One region of the Breznakia sp. PFB1-19 genome, then DNA from elsewhere that is predicted to be linked to it. Evidence: a T-box and tRNA genes for the amino acid it is inferred to sense, from the RefSeq annotation. Region 1 holds a T-box; the other holds one or more tRNA genes.

Region 1 (5,129 bases):
TTGCTTTTACTTCACGTACAGCTTCAACCATTGAAATTAAACGTTTCACTTCTTCCATCTCAATATCCATGATATCTGTAGAAATTACGGTTGGCCAAGTTTCTTCATTCATTGAATCTTTAAGATGTGGAAGTGCAAGATAGATTTCTTCAGTCACAAATGGCATAAATGGAGATAACATTTTTAGAATTCCTTCTAATACCAATAGTAATGTTGATTTTGCGGCAGTTTTAATTCCCTCATCATCACTTTGAAGACTTGCTTTACTTAATTCGATGTACCAGTTACAGAAATCATCCCAAATAAATGAGTACAATTCATTGCCAACTAGTGCAAACTCAAAACGGTCCATATTCTCACTAACATTTTTTAATGTTTCATTGAATCGTTTAATAATCCATTTATCAATTGTTGTTGCTTTACGTAAATCAATTTGTTCGTGATCAAAATCATCTGCAATATGCATTAATACAAATTTTGAAGCATTGTATATTTTATTGATGAAGTTACTTGAACTATCAACTTTCTCATCAATATAACGAAGGTCTTGTCCTGGTGTAGAATTCGTTGTTAAAAAGAAGCGCATCGCATCACATCCATGATCAGCAATTACATCCATTGGATCCACACCATTTCCAAGTGATTTAGACATCTTACGTCCTTGTTCATCACGAACAAGTCCATGAATAAGAACATCCTTGAATGGACGACTGTGTGTCGCATAACGTGCTTGGAATGCCATTCTAGCAACCCAGAAGAAGATAATATCATATCCTGTAACTAATGTATCATTTGGATAGTAGCGTTCAAAATCAGCTGTTTCTTCAGGCCAACCAAGTGTTGAGAATGGCCATAATGCACTTGAGAACCATGTATCAAGCACATCTTCATCTTGTTGCCAATTATCAATATCTTTAGGTGCTTGTAATCCAACATAGATTTCACCCGTGTCTTTGTGATACCAAGCTGGGATTCTGTGTCCCCACCATAATTGGCGTGAAATACACCAGTCTTCAATTTTTTCTAACCATTGGTTAAATGTATGTTCGAAACGTTTTGGTGTAAAGTTAATTTTTTGATCTTCAATATTTTGATTTTTAATTACTTCATCTGCTAGTGGACGCATTTTAACAAACCATTGTTTAGATAAATATGGTTCAACAATTGCATCTGTTCTTTCTGAGTGACCAACTTGGTGCATATGTTTTTCAATTTTAATAAGTGTTCCTGCAACTTTTGCATCTTCAACAAGTGCTTTACGGCAAGCAAAACGGTCCATATTTTCATATTTACCAGCTAATTCATTCATCGTTCCATCTGGATGCATACAAATTGGCATTGGTAAATGATATTTTTGTCCAATCACAAAGTCATTTGGATCATGCGCAGGTGTACATTTCATAACTCCAGTTCCAAATTCAACATCGATATAATCATCAGTAATGATTGGCAATTCTTGTCCATTTGCTGGGTTGATGACATGCATTCCAACTACGTCCTTGTAGCGTGCATCATCTGGGTGAACAACTACACAAACATCTCCAAACATTGTTTCTGGTCGTGTTGTGGCAACTTGTAATTCTTGACCCGTTTCCACTACTTTATAATTGAATGTGTACATTGCACCTTCAATTTCCTTATGGATAACTTCAATGTTTGATAATGCTGTTTTTGCTTCAGGATCCCAGTTAATAATACGTTCTCCTTGATAAATCAAGCCATCGTTGTATAAATCAACGAAGATTTTATTAACTGCTTGATTTAGTCCAGAATCAAGTGTAAAACGTTCTCTAGTATAATCAAGCGATAAACCTAGTGTTGCCCATTGTTCACGAATATGACTTGCATATTCCTCTTTCCAGTTCCATGCATGTTCCAAGAATTTCTCACGACCAATATCGTATCGTGAAACATCTTGTGCTTTTAAACGCTCATCAACTTTTGCTTGTGTTGCAATTCCTGCATGGTCCATTCCAGCAAGCCATAGTACATCAAAACCTTGAAGTCGTTTATATCTAGCTACAATATCTTGTAACGTTGTATCCCATGCATGACCTAAGTGTAACTTACCTGTTACGTTTGGTGGTGGTATCACCATTGCGTATGGAGTTTTACTTGTATCTCCTGCAGTGAAATATCCTTTTTTCACCCAATGATCGTAATACTTACTTTCGATTTTACTATGATCATATTTTGCTTCTAATGTGTTTCTCATCTGATTCTCCTTCTTTGTTAATTTATATGTAACGTGTCGCATAGTTACACCACGATAGTGTTTATCAAAGCTACGTTCACTTACTTCTTTCATCCCCAGCGCTTTTGCCACACGGATACTGGCTTGATTGGTATCGCGTATTAAAGCGTACACCGTGTCGACGTTTAGTTTTGTAAAAGCATAAGTAACACAAGCACGCGCCGCTTCACTTGCATACCCACGATTCCAATACGCATAGGCAAATTGATAGCCAACTTCTAATACGGTCTCCCATGGTGTTTGCTGATAAGTTAAACCACAGTTTCCTATCATCTTCCCTGTCTGTTTAAGCACAACTGCCCACAAACCAAAACCATCGTTTTGATAGCGCTCTTGTTGCTTTTCAAACCACTGTTGAATTTCAGTATCGCTAAAGCCACCTTCATAAGCATACATCACTTTTGGATCAGCCAATATGTCCTTTAGATCATCGTAATCTGAAGCATTCATTTGTCGTAAAAGTAAACGATCTGTTTCGATTTGAAAAGTTTTCTTCATATGTGCTCCTTGTTGAAAATAAAAAGCACTCATCCCAAAGGACGAATGCTCGTGGTACCACCTTAATTTGCATACAATGTATGCCTTAAACAGATAACGGCTGTAACCGGATATTCTTACTAAACTCAGAATATCTACTCCTAGACTACCTTCCATACATTCATTTATTGTTTTTCACCAATCAACAACTCTCTATAAAACGTTTGTATGTACTCCTTCTATTCACTGTATTTATTTTCTTACTTATTATACCAAGTTTTTCACTTTAATCAATAAGCGCTTGTGCAAAGTTTTTCGCATATGCACGGATTTCTTCTTTTTGTGTATCACTTGGTTTAAATTTAATACGTAATCCTTCATCTACAAGTTTCATTTTTTGTTGCTTCAAACGGACCATCATATTTGGTACAGCCTCACCAGACCACCCATAACTACCAAAAGCACTAGCAACTTTAATTCCATCATATGGCGTTAGAATTCGATTCATCATATGCCATACTGGAGGTAATGCATCTCCGACAATTGTACATGAACCATAAAGCACTCCATTGGCTTGTTTAATTGCTTCATATACTTCTTCTTGGTCTGCATCTACTAAATCATACAACTTCACTTCTAAATGATGATTCTCTAATTCATCTTTAATAATTTCTGCCATTTCGCGCGTATAACCATATGCAGTTACATAAGCAATTGCTACTTTTTTCACATCGTTAGTTTTCACTTTCGCAAAGTCTGTATAACGTTGAATGAAATCATCAATTTCTTGATCAATCAAACATCCATGCCCAGTTGCAATATAACGAATTGGTAAATCACGAATTTTATCCATCGCCTTAGCAACAAATGGTTTAAATGGACCCATAATCATTTCTGTATAATATGCGAATGCTTTTTCATAGTTTTCACGATTTGCGACCTGTGATAATAACACCTCATTTGTGGCATAATGTGCACCAAATGAATCGCAAGTAACAAGAATTTCTTCATCAACAATGTATGTATACATCGTGTCTGGCCAATGTAAATTTGGTGCCATAATAAAACGTAGCGTTTTATTTCCAACAACAACTTCTTCTTGGTCTTTTACAACACGTCCATTAAACGGTTTATTTACAATTTCTTTTAAATTGTTTTGTGCGGCAATGGTTGAAAGTATCTCAATATTTGGATTTAATTCAAGAAACTTCTCTAATGAGCCAGAATGATCTGGTTCTGTATGATTACAAATAATGTATTTGATATCTTCTACTTTTACTAATTCTCTAACTTTTTCGATATATTCATCAAAGAATTTATCTTTTACTGTTTCAAACAATACAACCCCTTGACTTGTTTTTAGTAAGTATGAATTGTATGTTGTTCCAAACTCAGTTTCCATAATAATATCAAAACGTCGTAAATTTGGATTTTCTACCCCAATCCAATAAAAATCTTTTGTGATTTGTAAGTATTTCATAATTATCTACTCCTATCTTTACCTTTAAGTATAGGCAATAATAAGGTGCAATTCAACCATATTGCACCTTTTCACAGCTGATTTACCAAAAGAAAAGAAAGTGCTATGCAACACTTTCCAATAATTCATCAATTTTTTTCCAGACAGCTTCTCTTCCCTTTGATGTTTCACTTGAAAATTGAACAATTTCCGTTTCAGGGATTTCAAGCGTACTAGCAATTTTACCCATATTTTTACTAATTTCACTACGTTTAAGTTTGTCAATTTTTGTTGCTACAACAACTACAGGTAAATGATGATATCTCGCATATTCCATCATGGTAATATCATCCTCACTCGGCTTATGACGTGCATCAACAAGTAGAACCAGTCCAATCTTTTGTTCACGAGTACCAAAGTAGTCTTCCATCATTTGACCAAAGGCTTGCAATTGTCGTTTGCTTATATTGGCATATCCATAACCTGGAACATCAACAAATAAAAATGTGTCGTCGATGTTAAAGAAATTTAGTAAGCGTGTCTTACCAGGTGTATTTCCAACATAGGCAAGTTTTTTACGATTGACCATCGTATTGATAAAACTACTCTTTCCTACATTACTACGCCCTGCTAAGACGATTTCTGGAAGTTGTGACTCAGGCCAAAAACTTTTGTCTGGAGCCGAAGTCACAAGTTCACAGTATTGTATCGTTCTCATTATTTCACGAGTGCAGCATTAAGCACTTGCGAAACATGATCAACTGGAATAAATTTAATTGATTCTTTAACTGTTTCTGGTAAATCATCAAGATCTTTCACATTATCTTTAGGCATAACGATTGTTGTAATACCTGAGCGATGTGCAGCCATTGATTTTTCTTTCAATCCACCAATTGGCAATACATTTCCACGCAAAGTAACCTCTCCAGTCATCGCTAA
Region 2 (5,129 bases), on a different contig from region 1:
TAACTTACTTGAGAATAAAGCGAAAAAGCTGGTTTTAAACCAATTTGAGAATCGACCACATCAATTCCATATAATGCAATACCAGGGCGAACTGCATTACTACGTGCATCCTCATAACCTAAAGTGCCTGCTGAATTGGATGTATGAATCCATTTGAAGTCATAATTTAATGAATCAACGATAGCATAAAACCATTTAACTTGTTTGTCACAAGATGCTTTATCTGTGCTATGAAAATGTGTAAAAATACCTTCCACTTCCATTTTATGTTTTTCTAAGAAATTCATTACCTCTTTAACTTCATTTAAGTTCTTCATTCCTATACGATTCATACCTGTATCAATTTTTAAATGTATTTTTAACTTTGATGCATCGTATGAAGCAACAACTGTTTCTAACCACTCTAATGAGAAAACACTTAATGTTATATCATTGTCAATTGCATAATTCACGCAAGAAGCATCTACATATCCAAGAATCAACAGAGAACCTTTATACCCTTGCAATCGTAATGACTTTGCCTCATCAATTGACGAAACACAAATGTAATCAGCTCCACATTCAAGAAATGTGTTCGCTACTTCAATATCACCATGTGAATATGCATCCGCTTTACAAACGCAAAAAACATTCCTATTTGAATGTTTTTTAATAAGATTATAGTTAAATACTAAGTTATCCAAATGAATTACAGCGTATGTCTGACGATATTTCATAAATCACACCTATACTATTTTTGCAGTGTAGTATGCAACATACCCAGAATACGCAATGATAATTATGCGAACTATATTGTATGGATCTGCAGTGAATAAATTTCCAAAGAATTCCGTAAGACTGTATGTAAACAGTTGAAACGAAATTGTTTGCAACATGAATACATAACGGAAGAACTCAGCTAATCCTAAACAAAGGATAAAACATAAAACAGCTAGAATAGAAAACTTGATATCGATTCCTCTTCCCATGTACTTTATTACATTACCAATTGCTAATGCAGCACCAACATATATAAGGGAGTAATACCAACCATGAAAAACTTGATAAAATGCTGCAATAAGTATTGCACATATTATTGAACAAATAATCCCATAAATCATAGCCACAGGAAATCTTTGCTTATTTCTTAAATTATCTGTGTTAAAAACATTCATATAAACCTCCAAAAATATTTGTTTATAGTATATCACACTAATTCACGCTTGTTTATGAATAACTTGTGAATACCATAAATCATTCATGTTTTTCTACAATATATCGAAAAAAGAAAATGGATTTGTTAAATAATTAGAGAAATATCAGATATTACATTATATAAGGAAAAGAGATTTTAATCATATTCCATAAGAAAATAAGTAATTTGAAATTATTTTAAAATTTTTTGTATTTTTTTGCTTTTTTTCATTGCCTTTTTGTTTTGTTTCGGTTATTATGAATAGGCGGTAATCAGCAAGGTATGAGCTTACACAGCTGACCCGACAGTGCTTTGAAAAAGTTGAAAAAGTTGAAAAAAATCTATTGACACTGCAAAGCACAAATGATAACATATAAAAGCACTGTGAACTGCTTAGGCAGATGCAGTAAAAATGGAGGTTTAGCTCAGTTGGGAGAGCATCTGCCTTACAAGCAGAGGGTCAGCGGTTCGAGCCCGTTAACCTCCACCATTTTTATGCCGACTTAGCTCAATCTGGTAGAGCAACTGACTTGTAATCAGTAGGTTGTGGGTTCAATTCCTATAGTCGGCACCATTTTTTTATGGAGGGGTAGCGAAGTGGCTAAACGCGGCTGACTGTAACTCAGTTCCTTAGGGTTCGGCAGTTCGAATCTGCCCCCCTCCACCATTATCTTTGGTTTGACTTCTTGGGGTATAGCCAAGCGGTAAGGCACCAGACTTTGACTCTGGCATTGCACTGGTTCGAATCCAGTTACCCCAGCCAATTTTAAATCATTTATGACCCCTTAGCTCAGTTGGTAGAGCATTTGACTTTTAATCAAAGGGTCGGGCGTTCGAATCGCCCAGGGGTCACCATCTGCGGGTGTAGTTTAATGGTAGAACTTCAGCCTTCCAAGCTGACTACGTGAGTTCGATTCTCATCACCCGCTCCATTTAAAGAAACAAGTACCTTGTAATCATATGGGTGCTTTTTTTTATATTCACTAGTCAGCTTTGGATGTAAGTTATTCGATTATTATTTTTGCTGAAGTTCGTCTTAACACTTAGGCATGGATTCTTCTAATAACTGATTCTCATCCCTAGGCAGCTCTTGATCTCGTATAATCATCGCACGTAATATATCATCCGAAATTTGATACCACTTTAATTGAACATGATAACGTGCTTTCTCGTATTTCGGGTTTTTATTCAAACAACGATTTAACGGTTGTATAGAAAACGGACCGATACGAGGACATGTTGTCTTTCTTTTCATTTGTCTTAGTACTTGTTCTTTTATTTCTTTTGTCGTAATCCACCAGTGATCTTCAACGATACCTAGAATTAGTGCATCAACCTTGCTAGAGAACCGAGTACCGACAAACATAAAGCGATCAAGGATTTTATCAATATTAGAAATCCTAGAGAAAGCGCGATTTATCTCATCTATTTCATACTGATTCAAAGCTTTATACTCTTCCCCACTCAATCGAACATCACCTTTTCCGTTTGTTGTTCCGTCCGCAAAGTGATAGCGTAAATATGCTTCTGTTGCCGAGTAAGAAACTCCAATTGAACGTAGAAATCGTATAAACTCATATACATTCTCTGTATGTACAGATGTCTTAAATCCCATTTTAACACTAATATATTTCTTTATTCCTTTAATTTCAATGTAAAAATCAGGTTTCATCTTTTCCTTAATATGATAAGCATAAATGATATCATCTTCATGTATATCGCCATACAATACCTCAACAAGGTCATACAATAATACAGGTAATTGCTTCACTTTCCTTTTATGAAAAACTCTAACAAACTCTTTTTCATTTTCTATACCACTTATTTCTTTCTTAAATGGAGTTTTGTGTTCCATATATATACTACCTCCTTAATTTCTTATAGTACATATATTACAAAAATCCTAAAAATGCTTTTTATGTTATACTACATATATGAAAATCGTATTAGCAACCACAGCAAAACATAAAAGCGAAATACTTACAAACGCGCATATTTATCACACGTGTCGCAAAGGTGACTTTGCTGAAGTAAAGAACATCGAAAATCCAAAACAACGCGCAATAGCCAACGCAACAGGCAAAGCTCAGTCAATACATCCAAATAGTGATGAAGTTGTTATCGGTCTAGATACATTTGTTGTTTTTGAAAATCAAATATTTGAAAAACCAAGAAATACTGAAGAAGCTAGAAATCGACTCAGACAGATGTCAGGAAGAACAAATGAAGTCTACACTGGTATTTGCATTATTGATTCAAGATCGCAAACGATTTTAACTGATGTTGCAAAAACTAAGGTTACCTTCTTCCCTATAAGTGACAAAAATATTGATTTGTATATAAAAAGCGAACCGAACTTGATTCACTCTACTGGTTATATTATTGAACATATGCTTAGCTGTTTCATCAAGTCCATAGAAGGTGAATACTACAATATTCTAGGTGTGCCTTGCGCAAAAATCTACGCAATGCTTGCATCTATTGGGTATGAATTTGGCGAGGGTAGGACAAAATAAAGTGGATACATTATTTAATATACCGTCATACTTTATGTTATATAATGCAATATAACTTATTTACATATTATGTTTTTAAGTTTATTATTATACTAATGAGATGTTAAAAGTTTCTAATCTTTCTCTTTTGCAACTCATTAGATTGAAACGTTCTTTTGTAACGTTAAAGTAATTGGTAACCATGATTCTATCTCCAACAAATGGTTTATAACCCTTTACTTTACATGAAGTGTAAATGGTATCGCACTTCAAATCGAGTGAATGTAATTTACTTATTCTACTACTTTGCTTAATTACCAAAATATTACTCGATTCCAAAGTTCATAAAAATGTTCCTGTTACAAAAGAACAATTCAATCGCTTATTTATAAAACAAAGAACTTCATTCTTGTTGCTTACAAGATCGAAGTTCTTTTTTGTTCTATTCTACTTTTTCTAATTTTGATTACACGGGAGAAGCTTGAAACAAACAACATCCCCAAAGCAAGCATACTTGCCTTGATTAGTGTATCAAGTCCGGTACTTAATGCTTCATCTAAACGATTATTAACAACATATAACATCGTTTCGTACATCCCTCCACCAGGAACTAGTGGTATCAATGAACTAATCACAAAAGTCGTTACTGTGGTTTTACGTACGCGTGCCATAATTTCTGAATATGTTGCAAATCCTACTGCAGCAAGAAACATAGACGATGCGGAACTAAACTGACCAAATTTGCATAGTTCATAAATTAACATACCAATAGCACCACCAATACCACCATATACTAGATTCTCTTTTTTTATATTAAACAATACCCCAAAGAAAAACGAAGAAAGCGCAGCACTAGCGATTTTAACAAGAGATAGAATCATAACACTCCACCTCCAATAAAGTTCATCCAGAGGCTTAATATGAGCCCTGCTCCCACAGCTAACCCAATCGCAATCAAGACCGCTTCGATTGCCCTAGTCGCACCTGACATATAATCACCTGATATCCAATCTCGTACCGCATTTGTAATCGCCACTCCTGGCACAAGTAACATAATCGCTCCACTGATTGCAATATCTCGATGATCCACAAAACCTATATATGTAAGCAGTAATACTAGGATTGTCAAAATTGCAGATAATACAATAATATTCACAATTGAGTTAAGCTTCAACTTTTCCAACTCCATTCGAATTACCTGAACAACCCCACCAACAAGACCTGCAGCGATTCCGTCAAATAGATTTCCTTCGAAAAGAAACGTAAAAAACATTGCAGCAAACCCAGCACTGATAATCTTCCAAGCATTTTTATATCCTTCAATCATCGACGCACTTCGTAATGCACTAAGTGCTTGTACTTCATCAAGTTCTTTTGTTACGCACTTTCTTGAAATATCGTTGACCAAATGGATACGTTCAAGATCCATAGCATTTTGTTTTATCCTAAGTACCTTTACA

The links. A T-box is a leader RNA that pairs with one kind of tRNA and senses whether it is charged. The one in region 1 lies ahead of M2098_RS07865 (valine--tRNA ligase), so its partner is inferred to be a tRNA-Val.
Region 2: it has a tRNA-Val gene. The T-box ahead of M2098_RS07865 (valine--tRNA ligase) is inferred to sense a tRNA for this amino acid. The anticodon was not compared.

What each region holds. Positions count from the first base shown of each region.
Region 1 covers NZ_JARXXJ010000014.1:50,920-56,048, forward strand. Annotated here, with positions in the region: gene M2098_RS07865 (valine--tRNA ligase) at 1-2,752, opposite strand, end outside; T-box leader at 2,787-2,987, opposite strand; gene M2098_RS07870 (FprA family A-type flavoprotein) at 3,018-4,211, opposite strand; gene yihA (ribosome biogenesis GTP-binding protein YihA/YsxC) at 4,315-4,908, opposite strand; gene lon (endopeptidase La) at 4,908-5,129, opposite strand, start outside.
Region 2 covers NZ_JARXXJ010000020.1:19,534-24,662, forward strand. Annotated here, with positions in the region: gene alr (alanine racemase) at 1-716, opposite strand, end outside; gene M2098_RS09135 (hypothetical protein) at 726-1,154, opposite strand; tRNA gene M2098_RS09140 (tRNA-Val) at 1,589-1,664, shown strand; tRNA gene M2098_RS09145 (tRNA-Thr) at 1,672-1,748, shown strand; tRNA gene M2098_RS09150 (tRNA-Tyr) at 1,758-1,841, shown strand; tRNA gene M2098_RS09155 (tRNA-Gln) at 1,862-1,937, shown strand; tRNA gene M2098_RS09160 (tRNA-Lys) at 1,954-2,029, shown strand; tRNA gene M2098_RS09165 (tRNA-Gly) at 2,033-2,106, shown strand; gene M2098_RS09170 (hypothetical protein) at 2,211-3,029, opposite strand; gene M2098_RS09175 (Maf family nucleotide pyrophosphatase) at 3,109-3,690, shown strand; gene M2098_RS09180 (threonine/serine exporter family protein) at 4,086-4,550, opposite strand; gene M2098_RS09185 (threonine/serine exporter family protein) at 4,547-5,129, opposite strand, start outside.